Regions from separate parts of the Sphingobium sp. PAMC28499 genome, predicted to be linked through region 1. Evidence: riboswitches for the same ligand, from Rfam matches in the RefSeq annotation. Region 1 holds a riboswitch; each other region holds the start of a gene.
What was found. Region 1 has a riboswitch for cobalamin ahead of cobW (cobalamin biosynthesis protein CobW). Riboswitches for the same ligand answer to the same signal wherever they lie in the genome.
Positions count from the first base shown of each region.

Region 2: it holds a riboswitch for cobalamin, as region 1 does, so the genes downstream of both, E5554_RS10695 (cobalamin biosynthesis protein CobG) here and cobW (cobalamin biosynthesis protein CobW) in region 1, are expected to answer to the same signal.
Region 3: it holds a riboswitch for cobalamin, as region 1 does, so the genes downstream of both, E5554_RS08005 (TonB-dependent receptor) here and cobW (cobalamin biosynthesis protein CobW) in region 1, are expected to answer to the same signal.

Region 1 is NZ_CP039248.1:963,110-967,316, forward strand. It holds gene fahA (fumarylacetoacetase) at 1-617, shown strand, start outside; gene maiA (maleylacetoacetate isomerase) at 614-1,258, shown strand; gene E5554_RS04620 (Rieske (2Fe-2S) protein) at 1,255-1,632, shown strand; cobalamin riboswitch at 1,663-1,905, shown strand; gene cobW (cobalamin biosynthesis protein CobW) at 2,082-3,134, shown strand; gene cobN (cobaltochelatase subunit CobN) at 3,134-4,207, shown strand, end outside.
Region 2 is NZ_CP039248.1:2,197,328-2,201,534, reverse strand. It holds gene cobJ (precorrin-3B C(17)-methyltransferase) at 1-498, opposite strand, end outside; gene cobI (precorrin-2 C(20)-methyltransferase) at 495-1,217, opposite strand; gene E5554_RS10700 (precorrin-8X methylmutase) at 1,214-1,843, opposite strand; gene E5554_RS10695 (cobalamin biosynthesis protein CobG) at 1,843-2,895, opposite strand; cobalamin riboswitch at 3,175-3,387, opposite strand; tRNA gene E5554_RS10690 (tRNA-Gln) at 3,565-3,639, opposite strand; gene E5554_RS10685 (MarR family transcriptional regulator) at 3,802-4,207, shown strand, end outside.
Region 3 is NZ_CP039248.1:1,648,368-1,652,574, forward strand. It holds gene mtaB (tRNA (N(6)-L-threonylcarbamoyladenosine(37)-C(2))-methylthiotransferase MtaB) at 1-1,006, opposite strand, end outside; gene dapF (diaminopimelate epimerase) at 1,009-1,821, opposite strand; gene E5554_RS08000 (threonine/serine dehydratase) at 1,862-2,869, opposite strand; cobalamin riboswitch at 3,009-3,251, shown strand; gene E5554_RS08005 (TonB-dependent receptor) at 3,422-4,207, shown strand, end outside.

The DNA of each region.
Region 1 (4,207 bases):
ATCATGTCGCCGGTTTCTGCCTGCTCAACGACTGGTCGGCGCGCGATTTTCAGGCGTGGGAGTATCAGCCGCTCGGGCCGTTTCTGGCCAAGAATTTCCATTCGACCATTTCGCCTTGGGTGGTGACGCCCGAGGCGCTGGCGCCCTTCCGCATCGCCCAGCCGCCCCGGCCCGAAGGCGACCCGGCGCCGCTGCCTTACCTCAGTGATGCCGATGACCAGGCCCATGGCGCGCTGGCGCTGACCTTGGAAGTCTATCTCTCCACCCAGGCGATGCGCGACGCAGGCCAGCCGCCGATGCGGCTGAGCCAGGGGCCGGCGAGCAACATGTACTGGACCGTCAGCCAGATCGTCACCCATCATGCGTCCAATGGCTGCAACCTGATGCCCGGCGACCTGCTGGGCAGCGGCACCATCTCCGCCCCGACGCGCGATGGCTATGGCAGCCTGATGGAGATCAGCAGTGGCGGGCGCGAGCCGATCGAGCTGCCGTCGGGCGAGACACGCTGCTTCCTGGAGGATGGCGACGAGGTGACATTGCGCGCCACCGCGTCCGCCCCCGGCCATGTGTCGATCGGCTTTGGCGAATGCCGCGCGATGGTCGTGCCGGCGCGATGAGCGACCTTACCCTCCATGGCTATTGGCGATCGAGCGCGAGCTATCGCGTGCGGATCGCGCTGGCCTTGAAGGGCGTCGACTATGCACAGGTCACTCATGACCTGCGCAGCGGTGCGCAGCGCGCGCCCGACTATCGGGCGATCGCGCCGCAGGGGCTGGTGCCCGCACTGGTGGATGGCGACAGCGTGCTGACGCAGAGCGGCGCGATATTGGAATGGATCGAGGCCCGCTGGCCCCAGCCGCCCTTGCTGCCCGCCGATCCGGACGAGGCGGCGATCGTCCGAGCCATGGCCGGCATCATCGCCTGCGATATTCATCCGCTCGGCAATCTGCGCGTGTTGCAGGCGCTGCGGCAGGATTTCGGCGCCGATGAGGATCAGGTCCGCGCCTGGATCGCCCGCTGGACCGGCGAGGGGCTGGCCGCGCTCGAAACATTGGTCGCGCGCCATGGTGGCACCCATGCCTTCGGCGACGCGCCCAGCTTCGCCGACTGCCATATCGTGCCCCAACTCTACAATGCCCGGCGCTTCGGCGTCGACCTGACGCCCTTTCCGCGGCTGTGCGCCGTGGACGCGGCGGCATGCGCGCTCCCCGCCTTTGCCGCCGCGCACCCCGATCGCCAGCCCGACGCCGATGCATGAGTGACACTGACAAGCACCTGTTCGCGACGCCGGCCGGCGTGCGCCTCTGCCCGATCGACGAGATTGCCGACGGCAAGGCGCGCAATTTCGTGCTGCAGATGCGCGCCGGCCGCTTTCATGGATTTGCCGTGCGGGATGGCGATCAGGTCGCCGGCTTTGTCGACCAATGCCCCCATGCCGGCCTGCCGCTGGCGCAGCAGTTGGACGATTATCTGACCCCCGATGGTAGCCATATCAGATGCAGCTGGCACGGCGCCATTTTCCGCCGCGACGATGGTGTCTGTGTCGGCGGCCCCTGTGTCGGTCAGCGCATCGCGCTCTGGCCGCTCGCCATCGCCGATGGCTGGATTGTCACCGCTGCCCAAAGCGACTAGGAACCGGCCCAGGGACGGCGCTTCGCATCGTCCCGACATGATCGCGCCGGTGCCCCCACGGGGGCTTAAAATGGGAAGGCGGTGCGGATGCCATGGCATCCAAGTCCGCAGCTGTCCCTGCAACTGTGAGCGGCGAGCGTGATGAACAAAGCTGTCCCCGATGCGGGATCAGCAGCCACTGGGCCGGACGCTAAATCCTGCGAGGCCTGGGAAGGCCGTTCCTCCCGCTATGACCCGCAAGCCAGGAGACCTGCCAGCGTTTAGGTCGCTCTTGCTTTGGTCCAGGGGATGGCCGGGGCACGGTGTTCCGTCTGAGCGACAGGTTGGCGGCTGGAGCCGCGCGGTCACGCATCTGCGGGCGAACAAGCGCCCGTCCGCGATGCCGGCCGGCCGTGCGTGCGCGCCCGGTTCGCTCCCGCCCCGGTTGCTCCGGCGCGCGAGTATTTGTCATGGCCAACACTGCATCTGCCAAGATTCCGACCACCGTCATCACCGGCTTTCTGGGCGCGGGCAAGACCACGCTGATCCGCCATCTGCTGGAAAATGCGAAGGGGCGCCGCCTCGCCCTCATCATCAATGAATTTGGCGATGTCGGCGTCGACGGCGAACTGGTGAAGGGCTGCAACGACGCCGCCTGTCCTGAAGAGGATATTGTCGAACTGGCCAATGGTTGCATCTGCTGCACCGTGGCCGACGATTTCCTGCCGACCATGACCGCCCTGCTCGACCGGCCGAGCCCGCCCGACCATATCATCATCGAAACCTCGGGGCTGGCCCTGCCCAAGCCGCTGGTCAAGGCGTTCCAGTGGCCCGACATCCGCACCCGCGCCACGGTGGACGGCGTCGTCGCGCTGATCGACGCCGATGCGGTCGCCGCCGGTCGCTTCGCCACCGACGAGGCGGCGCTCGCCGCGGCGCGCGCCGCCGACCCCAATCTGGACCATGACAGCCCGCTGGAGGAATTGTTCGAGGATCAGCTCGCCTGCGCCGACATGGTGGTGCTGAACAAGAGCGACCTGGTCGATGCCGACACGCTGGCCGCTGTCGAGGCGCAGGTCGATGCCGAGACGCGGCCCGGCGTGAAGATCGTCCGCGCCGCCCATGGTGCGGTCGATATCGGCGCGCTGCTGGGCATCGTCGCAGCGGCCGAGGATGATCTCGACGCCCGCCCCTCGCACCATGAGGCGGAGGGCGAGGATCATGACCATGATGATTTCGACAGCTTCGTCGTCAGCGGCGATGCGGTGGCCGATCCCGACACGTTGGTGCAGGCGCTATCCGCGCTGATCGCCGCCCATGACGTGCTGCGCGTCAAGGGCATGGTCGCGGTTGCCGGCAAGCCGATGCGTCTGGTGGTGCAGGCGGTCGGCCCGCGCATCCAGCATTTCTTCGACCGCCCCTGGCAGGCGGGGGAGGCGCGCCGGACCCAGCTGGTGGTGATCGGCCAGAAGGGGCTGGACCGCGCCGCGATCGAGGCCGACATCCAGGCCGTGCTCGGCTGATGCATCTCCTGTCCGCCACGCCGGGAACGATCAGCGACGGCGAGGAGGCGATCGACCTCGATCAGCCGCCCGGCGACATCGTCATCCTGACCGTGGCGGACAGCGATCTGGCCTGTTTCGCCGCCGCTGCCGCGCGCCTGCCCGATGACGCGCCGAGCGTGCGGCTGGCCAATCTGCTGCAGCTCAAACATCCCTATTCGGTCGATCTCTATGTCGAGAAGGTGATCGCCAAGGCGCGCTTCGTCTGCGTCATCCTGCTCGGCGGCAAGAGCTACTGGCCTTATGGCGTGGACGAGATTGCGCAGTTCGCGCGCGAGCGGGGCATCGCCTTCGCCGCGATCGCCGACGGGCGGGAGGGCGACCCGGCGCTGGATCTGGCCTCCACCGTGCCCGCGGCGATGCGCGAACAGTTGCGTGACTATCTGCGTCAGGGCGGCACCGCCAATGCGCTCTCCTTCCTGCGCTGCGCCGCTCGGCTGACCGGCGCGGATGTCGGCGAACCCGACCATCCGCTGCCGATTGCCGACGCGGGCCTCTATCTGCCTGGCCATGACCGGCCGGGCGTGGCCGAATTGCGCGCAACCTGGGTCGAGGGGCGGCCGGTGGCGCTGCTGATCTTCTATCGCGCGCTGGTGGTGGCCGGCACGCTGAGCGCGGTCGAGGCGATGGTCGCGGCGCTTGGCGCGCGCGGCTTCAATGTCGCCGCCGTGCATGTCCGCGCGCTACGCGAGCCGTTCGTGCGCGACTGGCTCGGCGGGCTGCTGGCCGACATCGCGCCCGACATCATCGTCAATGCGACCAGCTTTGCCGCCTCGTCGTCGTCCGAACCGCGCGTGCCGGGCATCTTGGAACAGGCCGACTGCCCGATCCTGCAGACCGCCTTTGCCGGGGTCGAGGAAGGCAGCTGGCGCGGGTCCGCCCGTGGTCTTGGTCCGCGCGACCTGGCGATGAATGTCGCCCTGCCCGAAGTGGACGGGCGCCTCTTCACCCGCGCCGTAGCCTTCAAGGCGGCCGAGCGGTTCGATGAACGCACCCAGTGCGGCATCGTCGTGCCGCGCGTGGCACCCGACCGG
Region 2 (4,207 bases), 1.2 Mb from region 1:
GGCGAAATCCGCCTCCGCCGCCAGTCGCAGCCGCTTTTCGATCAGGGACCAGGGCTTGAGATTGTCCGACAGGTTGATCGCACAGAAATCATGGCCGAGCGGCGCGCCCGCACGCGCAGCAGCAGCCAGCATCGCGGTGATGCCGGGCAGCACGCGAATGTCGATGTCGCGCCAGGGAGCGGGGCCGGCCTCCAGCGCCTCGAACAGCGCGGATGCCATGGCAAAGACGCCCGGATCGCCCGAGGAGACGACGACGACCCGACGACCCTGCGCCGCCAGGTCCAGCGCATGGGCCGCCCGATCCAGTTCCACCCGATTGTCCGAAGGATGCAACATCAGCCCCGCACGCGGCGCGACCCGCGCGACATAGGGGATATAGCCCACCACGTCAGTCGCGGCAGCCAGCGCGGCGTCGACCTCCGGCGTCACCAGCGCTTCGTCCCCTGGCCCAAGCCCCGCGATCGCGATCCAGCCCCCCTCTCCCGCCGCAAGACTCATGGCCGACGCCCCTGACCGTGGATCAGCAGGATCGAGAAATAGGGCGTGACCCTGTCGACATCGGCCAGCCGGGTCACGCGCTGTTCCGGCATGGCGGCATGTTCGACCAGCCATGCTTGATCGCTGCGCCCGGCCGCCGCCACCGCGCGGCGCAGCTTGGCGAGGTGGCGGCCGATCTTCATCACCACCAGCGCGTCGGTATCGCGGATGCGGCGGACCAGTTCCTCTTCCGGCAGGGTTGCCATCGCCACGGTCAGCACATCGTCACCCCAGGTGATCGGCAGGCCGGTCGCATTCCACGCCCCCGACATGCCCATGATGCCGGGGACCACTTCGACCGGGACCAGCCCCGACAGCCGACTGTGCAAATGCATGAAGGAGCCGTAGAAAAAGGGATCGCCCTCGCACAAGACGACCACATCCTCGCCCGCCTCCGCGATCGCCAGCAGCCGGCCAGTGCAGTCGGCATAGAAGGCGGCTAAACAATCATTGTAGCGCGGATCGGTGAGCGGAATTTCGGTCGTCACCGGATATTCCATCGCCAGTTCGATCGCATCGTCCCGCAACATGCCCTGCGCGATGCGGCGCGCCTGCCCCGGCCGGCCAGCCTTGCGGAAATAGGCGACATGCCGCCCGCTCCGCACCAGCCGGTCGGCGCGCACGCTCAGCAAGTCCTGCGCGCCGGGGCCGAGGCCCACGCCATAGACGGTGCCGCTCATTCCGCGCGGCTCGCCAGCGCATTGATCGCCGCGACCGTAATCGCGCTGCCGCCCAACCGCCCGTCGACGACGCAGCAGGGCACGGGCTGCGCCGCCCATAAAGCGGCCTTGGATTCCGCCGCGCCGACGAAGCCGACCGGGCAGCCGATGATCGCTGCGGGACGCGGACAGGCCGGATCTTCCAGCATGTCGAGCAGGTGGAACAGCGCCGTGGGCGCATTGCCGATGGCAACCAGTGCCCCGGCAAGATGCGGCCGCCACAATTCCAGCGCGGCGGCGGATCGGGTATTGCCCATCGCCCGCGCCATGTCCGGCACGGCGGTGTCGTGCAGGGTGCAGAGCACGGCATTGTCGGCGGGCAGGCGCGCGCGCGTGACCCCTTCCGACACCATGCGCGCATCGCACAGCACCGGCGCCCCTGCGATCAGGGCCTGCCGCGCCGCCGCTGCAAAGCCCGGCGAAAAGCGGATATGGCCCGCAAGGTCCACCATGCCCGCGGCATGGATCATGCGCACTGCGACCGGTTCCTCCTCGGCAGCAAAGCGCCCGAGGTCGGCTTCGGCGCGGATGGTGGCGAAGGACTGGCGATAGATCGCCGCGCCGTCCCTCTCATAATCATGGGGCATCAACAGGCTCCGAAATGGGCAAGAAGGTCGGTGGCGGTGAGGTCAGGACGGACGGGCGCCGATCCTGCGCAGGCATGGAAGGCCAGGTCGTAGCGCCCGTCCCGCCCCGTCAGCACGATGTCGGCCGGAATCGAACTGGCGCAGCCCTTGGCGCAGCCGGAGACATGAAGGCGGCCCGCCACATGGGGTGCCAGTTGGCGGGCGAGGTCGCGGGTCGCCACGCTCGCCTGCGGGCAGGCAGGCGCGCCGGGGCAGGCCTCCACATGGATCAGCGGGTCGGCCGCGTCGGCGCACAGGCCTGGCAGTTGTCCTTCGGCCAGCAGCATGCGCCATGGGGTTAGCCGCATGGCCGGCGCGTCGAGAAGATGCCGCGCGTCGATCCGGCCGAAGGGAAGACCATAGGCCATGCCGCCATCCCATGCGCCGGGGACCAGTCGCGGGCGCGGCGACGCGGCCTCTGCCCTGCCCGTTGCCCAATCCGGCAGGGGCGCATCATGCCGGGCCATGCGCCCCGCGCGCGCGCCATCGCTCTCCACGAACCATCGGGCGAGTGCGAGCAGCGCATCCACTTCGCCGCCGCTATCCACCGGCACGCCTTGTGCCCGCCCCTCCGCACGTAAGATCAGGCCGCCATCGCGCGCCCGTTCGATGCGAAAATCCCCCGCTTCGCCGGGCAGGAGCGGCGCGGCGCCGGCATCGATCACGAAGCCCATCTTGCCCGGCAAGTCCGGCAATTCGTCCAGGCGATCAAGCAACTGGCTGGCGATGCGATGGCTGTCGTCGCCCGCCCGCCAGTCTGGCGCGACCATCATCATGCGCGCGCCCTCGCGCCGAGCATCGTGGTCGACCAGGCCAAGGTCGAGCAGCCGGTCGAGCAAGGGGCGCCAACTATCGTCGCGCACGCCGCGGATCTGGAGGTTAGCGCGCCGGGTCATGTCGATCAGGCCGTTGCCATGGGCGATCGCCGCTTCGCCCAGCGCCGCCAGGTCGTCGGCCGAAAGACGGCCGAGGCGCGGCTTCACGCGCACGATCAGCCCGTCGCCCGCCGCCATCGGGCGCCAGGCGTCGGGACACCAGCCCCGAACGGCCGGCCCGTGGGCTACCGCATGGTTCGCGGTCGCCCTATCCCTGCCCGCGCCGGTCTGGCTCACAGGCACATCCTCCGCGCGCCGGGACGCAACCAGGCGGGGCTTGCCGGCATCGCCGGTCGGCGCGAGGCGGCAGGCAGGCGCGACAGGCGCCCGACACCACGCGGCCGTGCAGCCCCAGCCACACGCTTCGCCGCCCAGACGGAAGAGAGACCGTGCCATGACCAATCCCTGGGTCAGGACAAGAGCGACCGAAACGCCGGCAGGTCTCCTGGCTCGCGGGTCGTTGCGGGATGCACGCCTTCCCGGACGCTCTGTCCAGTGGCTGCCCTCATGGGCTCGTGCATCGCGCTATCCGCTTACAGTTGCAGGGACAGCCACGGAATAAGGGGCCAGGCCCCCGCACCGCATTCCCGATTAAGTTCCTTGCGGAACACCGGCGTCAGTTATGCAATGCGCCAGTATGAACCGGCGCATCGATGATGCCCTAATCGAAACATCGGGCTTCGCCAAGACATGGAATGGGTATCGGCAGTCCCGCTGCCGGCTCGACGCCCAAGGCATACCGACGGAAGATGCCGAAACGGAAACCGGAAGCAAGGAAAGCGACGCGGCGTCGGATACCGAAAATTATGGCTGGGGCGGCAGGATTCGAACCTGCGCATGGCGGCATCAAAAGCCGCTGCCTTACCGCTTGGCGACGCCCCAGCAATGCGCCGATCCAAGTCAGCGCGGGACCGCCATATAGCGGCTGATGCACGAAAGAAAAGCCCTCCTGACGATGGACTTCGCCTTTCCCTTTCCTTCCCGCCCAACCCATCTTAGGGATCAACGCCACGCCCCCTCCCCTCCAGCCGGAAACCCGCACCGATGTCCGTCCAAACCCCCTCGCCCAGCCAGATCGCACCGGCCTCGCCGCTGTTCCTGCGCGAGGACGAAATCCGGCGCGGCATCGAGATGCTCTATTTCGGCTATTCCGCGCTCACCCGCTCGATCGACGAGGGGCTGGCGGCGCAGGGCCTGGGCCGCGCCCATCACCGCGCCCTTTATTTCATCTCGCGCCAGCCTGACCTGACGGTGAAGGATCTGTTGCGCCTGCTGGCGATCACCAAGCAATCGCTCGGCCGGGTGCTCAATGACCTGATCGAGCGCGGCTATATCGAGACCCGGCCCGGCAGCAGCGACCGGCGGCAGAAACTGCTGCGCCTCAGCGCCGCCGGCCGCGCACTGGAGGCCGAGCTTTTCCGCGCGCTGCGCGAGAAGATGGCGGCCGCCT
Region 3 (4,207 bases), 690 kb from region 1:
TTGCGCGATCCAGCTGGGGCATGCGCGCGGCGGGCGTGCCGGTGCGCGGCGAATAGGGGAAGATATGGCCATGGACGATGTCGCAATCGGCGACCAGCGCCAGGCTGTTGGCGAACATGGCCTCATCCTCGGTCGGGAAGCCGGCGATGATGTCGGCGCCGATGCTGATGTCCGGGCGGGCGGCCTTCACCCGCTCGACGATGCGCACGGCATCGGCGCGGGCATGGCGGCGCTTCATGCGCTTCAAGATCATGTCGTCGCCGGCCTGTAGCGAGAGATGCAGATGCGGCATCATGCGCGGCTCATGGGCGATGAGGTTGAACAGCCGCTCGTCAATCTCAACACTGTCGATCGAGGAGAGGCGCAGCCGGGGCAGGTCCGGGACATGCTTGAGGAGCCGTTCAACGAGTTGGCCGAGCGAAGGGCTACCTGGCAGGTCCGGGCCATAGCTGGTGACATCAACGCCGGTCAGCACGATCTCGCCATAGCCCGCATCGACCAGCTGCTTTGCCTTGTCGATCACCGCGCCGGCGGGGACGGAGCGGCTGTTCCCCCGGCCATAGGGGATGATGCAGAAGGTGCAGCGATGATCGCAGCCATTCTGCACCTCCAGAAAGGCGCGGGCATGTTCGGCAAAGGCGCTGGCCATGTGCGGCGCGGTGTCGCGCACGGCCATGATGTCGGAAACGTTGACCTTATCCGCCACCGGGGCGAAGGCGGCGGCCTCCAGCTTCTCCCGGTTGCCGATCACGCCGTCCACTTCCGCCATGGCGGCGAAGGTCTGGGGCTCGGTCTGGGCGGCGCAGCCGGTGACGAGGATGCGGGCGTCGGGGCGGTCTCGCCTGGCGCGGCGGATCGCCTGCCGGGTCTGGCGCACGGCCTCGGCCGTCACGGCGCAGCTGTTGACGACGATCAGGTCGTCCTGTGCGCCGGCCATTTCGCGAATAGCCTCGCTCTCCGCGATGTTGAGCCGGCAGCCCAGGGTGATGATGTCGGGACCGGCCACGGTCAGAAGCGGTCCCAGTCCGCCTCGCCGTCGAACACATGGGTGGCGGGGCCGGTCATGCGGATCGTGCCGCCCGGTGCCCAGTCGATCTCCAGGTCGCCGCCCGGCAGGCTGACCGTCACCGGGCCGGCCATCAGCTTGCGGCGGATCGCCGCGACGGCGGTGGCGCAGGCGCCGGTGCCGCAGGCGCGGGTCAGGCCGGCGCCCCGTTCCCAGACGATCAGGCGCAGATGCTGCGGGCCGACGACCTGCGCGAAATTGACGTTCACGCGGGCGGGGAAGAGCGGGTCATGCTCGATCAGCGGGCCGAGGCGCTCGAAATCCACCGCGTCCAGATCCTCGACGAAGAAGATCACATGCGGGTTGCCGACATTGACGGCGGCCGGCGCGGGCAGGTCTTCCCAGCTGGCCGACATCGTCAGCGTGTCCATCGGATAGCCAAGCGGGATCGCGTCCCAGTCGAAGCGAGGCGCGCCCATGTCGACGCTGGCGCCGCCGTCCACGCTCTTGGCGTCGAGCAGCCCGGCCCTGGTCCGGATCAGCACATCCTTGCCAACGAACAGCGGCACGCAGCGGGTGGCGTTGCCGCAGGCTTCCACTTCCGAACCGTCGGAATTGAAGATGAGCATCGACACGTCTGCCTGATCGCCGGTCTCCGCATCGCCGATGACGATCAGCTGGTCGCAGCCGATGCCGGCATGGCGATCGGCAATGGCGCGGGCGCGCGCCTCCGTCATCGCGACCGGCGCCTGGCGCGCGTCGATCACGACGAAATCATTGCCCAGACCATGCATCTTGGAAAAGCGGCTCATCATGGCGCCGCATTTAGTGCGGGACGGGGCAAAAGACCAGCGGTCAGGCGTCTTGGCCGCCGATGATCGCGGCATAGGCGGCCGGATCGACATTGGCGCCGGAGATGACGAGGGCGGTGGCACCGTCGCTGGGCGGGGCGAGGCCGGCAAGCATGGCGGCGAGCGCGACCGCGCCGCCCGGTTCGACCACCAGCTTGAGCGTGGTGAAGGCGAAGCGCATCGCGTCGCGCACCTGATCGTCGCTGACGACCAGGCCGCCGGCCAGCAGGGCATGGTTGATCGGGAAGGTCAGCGCGCCGGGGCTGGGCGCCAGCAGGGCGTCGCAGATGCTGCGCGCGTCGGGCGAGACGGTTTCGCGCATGCCGCTGGCGAGCGAGCGGGCGGTATCATCGAAACCGGCGGGCTCGACCGCATAGACGCTGATGTCGGGGCGGGCGGCCTTGACCGCCGTGGCCGTGCCCGCGACCAGCCCGCCGCCACCGCAGCAGACGAGTATCTGTGCGAGGTCAGCGCCGACGGCCTGGGCCTGCTCCAATATTTCGAGGCCGATCGTGCCCTGGCCGGCGATGATGAAGGGATCGTCGAAGGAGGGGACGAGGGTGGCGCCGCGTTCGGTTGCAAGGGCGGTGGCGATTTCCTCACGGCTCTGGGTGAAGCGGTCGTAGGGGACGACCTCTGCGCCGAGCGCGCGGGTGTTGGCGGTCTTGATCGCCGGGGCATCGGCCGGCATCACGATCGTGGCGGGAATGCCGAGCAGGCGGGCGGCGAAGGCGACGCCCTGGGCATGGTTGCCCGAGGACCAGGCGACGACGCCCGCCGCCCGTTCCGCAGCGTTCAGCCGGGCGAGGCGGTTATAGGCGCCACGGAACTTGAACGATCCGCTATGCTGGGCGCCCTCGAACTTCACCAGCACCCGCCGGCCGCAATGATCGTTGAGCGCGGCATTCTCGATCAGCGGGGTGCGGACCGCCGCCGGCGCGATCAGCCGCGCGGCATCGGCGACGTCGGCGGCAGTGATGGCCATCAAGGATAGATCTGGCGAATCGGTCATGTCGGCTCCTTGGGTCAGAGGCCCCTGCATAGCCGCCCGCCGGCGCCGCGCAACGATCCGCCGGGGCGATCCTGGCCCGCTTGGCAGGGCTTGTGCTTTGGCTTATGGGGGCCGCGCGCCGGGGCGGTCAAAAGCCCCGGACGCGCATGATCGCGCCGGTGCCCGCAAGGGCTGAAAACGGGAATGCGGTGCGGGGGGCGCAGCCCTTCCAAATCCGCGGCTGTCCCTGCAACTGTAAGCGGTGAGCGCGATGCGCAGGGTTCCCAGGCTCTTCAAAAGGGGAGGGCCGGAACCGGCCACTGGACCGACAGGTCCGGGAAGGCTGGCGCATCGCTGCCCTGACCCGCGAGCCAGGAGACCTGCCGGCGTCTGGTCGCTCTTGCCCTGGCCCAGGGGATGGCCATGGCGCGGTGTTTCCGTCGAGCGACGCCCATGGCGGCCGGGGCCGCATCGGTGCGTGGGGCGGGGCGCTGGCGTCTTCCCGATCCTCACGCAGCGACCGCTTGTGCGGACGCCCCGGTTCCAAATCGACGGACGCCGGGGGACGATAAAATGAAGACGTTGGGGATTTCGCTGATCGCGCTGCTGACCGCTACGCCGGCATTGGCCCAGGATGACGATATCGTCGTCACCGCTTCGGGCATCGCACAGCCGCGCGACGAGGTCGGCCAGGCGATCACGGTGATCGATGCCGACACGATCAGGACGCGCCAGGCGGTCGATGTCGTCGACCTGCTCGCCACCACGCCGGGCGTCCGCTTCAGCCGCAACGGTTCCACCGGCGGCGTGACCGGCGTGTCGCTGCGCGGCGCGGAGACGACCCAGACGCTGGTGCTGATCGACGGGGTCAAGGTCAACGACCCGAGCGGCATCGGCGACGGCTATGATTTCGGCCATCTGTTGACCGGCAATATCCGCCGGATCGAAGTGCTGCGCGGCTCCAACTCGGTGGTCTATGGCAGCCAGGCGATCGGCGGCGTGGTCAATGTGATGACCGGCGCGCCGAGCGAGGGTTTCGAGGTCAATGCCTCGGCCGATTATGGCTATAGCGATACGCTGAATGCCAAGGCCGATGTGTCGGGCACGCGCGGCGCGGTGTCGGGCGGCGTTGGCGTCGCCTATTTCAACACCGACGGCATTTCCTCGGTCGGCCGATCCTTCGGCGGCGTGGAGAAGGATGGCTATGAGAATATCGCCACCAACGCCAAGCTGAAGATCGCCTTTTCCGACAGCCTGAGCCTCGACCTGCGCGGTTACTATATCCATGCCGATCTCGACTATGACAGTTTCTTCGGCGCGCCGGCCGACAGCAGCGACGTCAGCAAGCTGGACCAATAT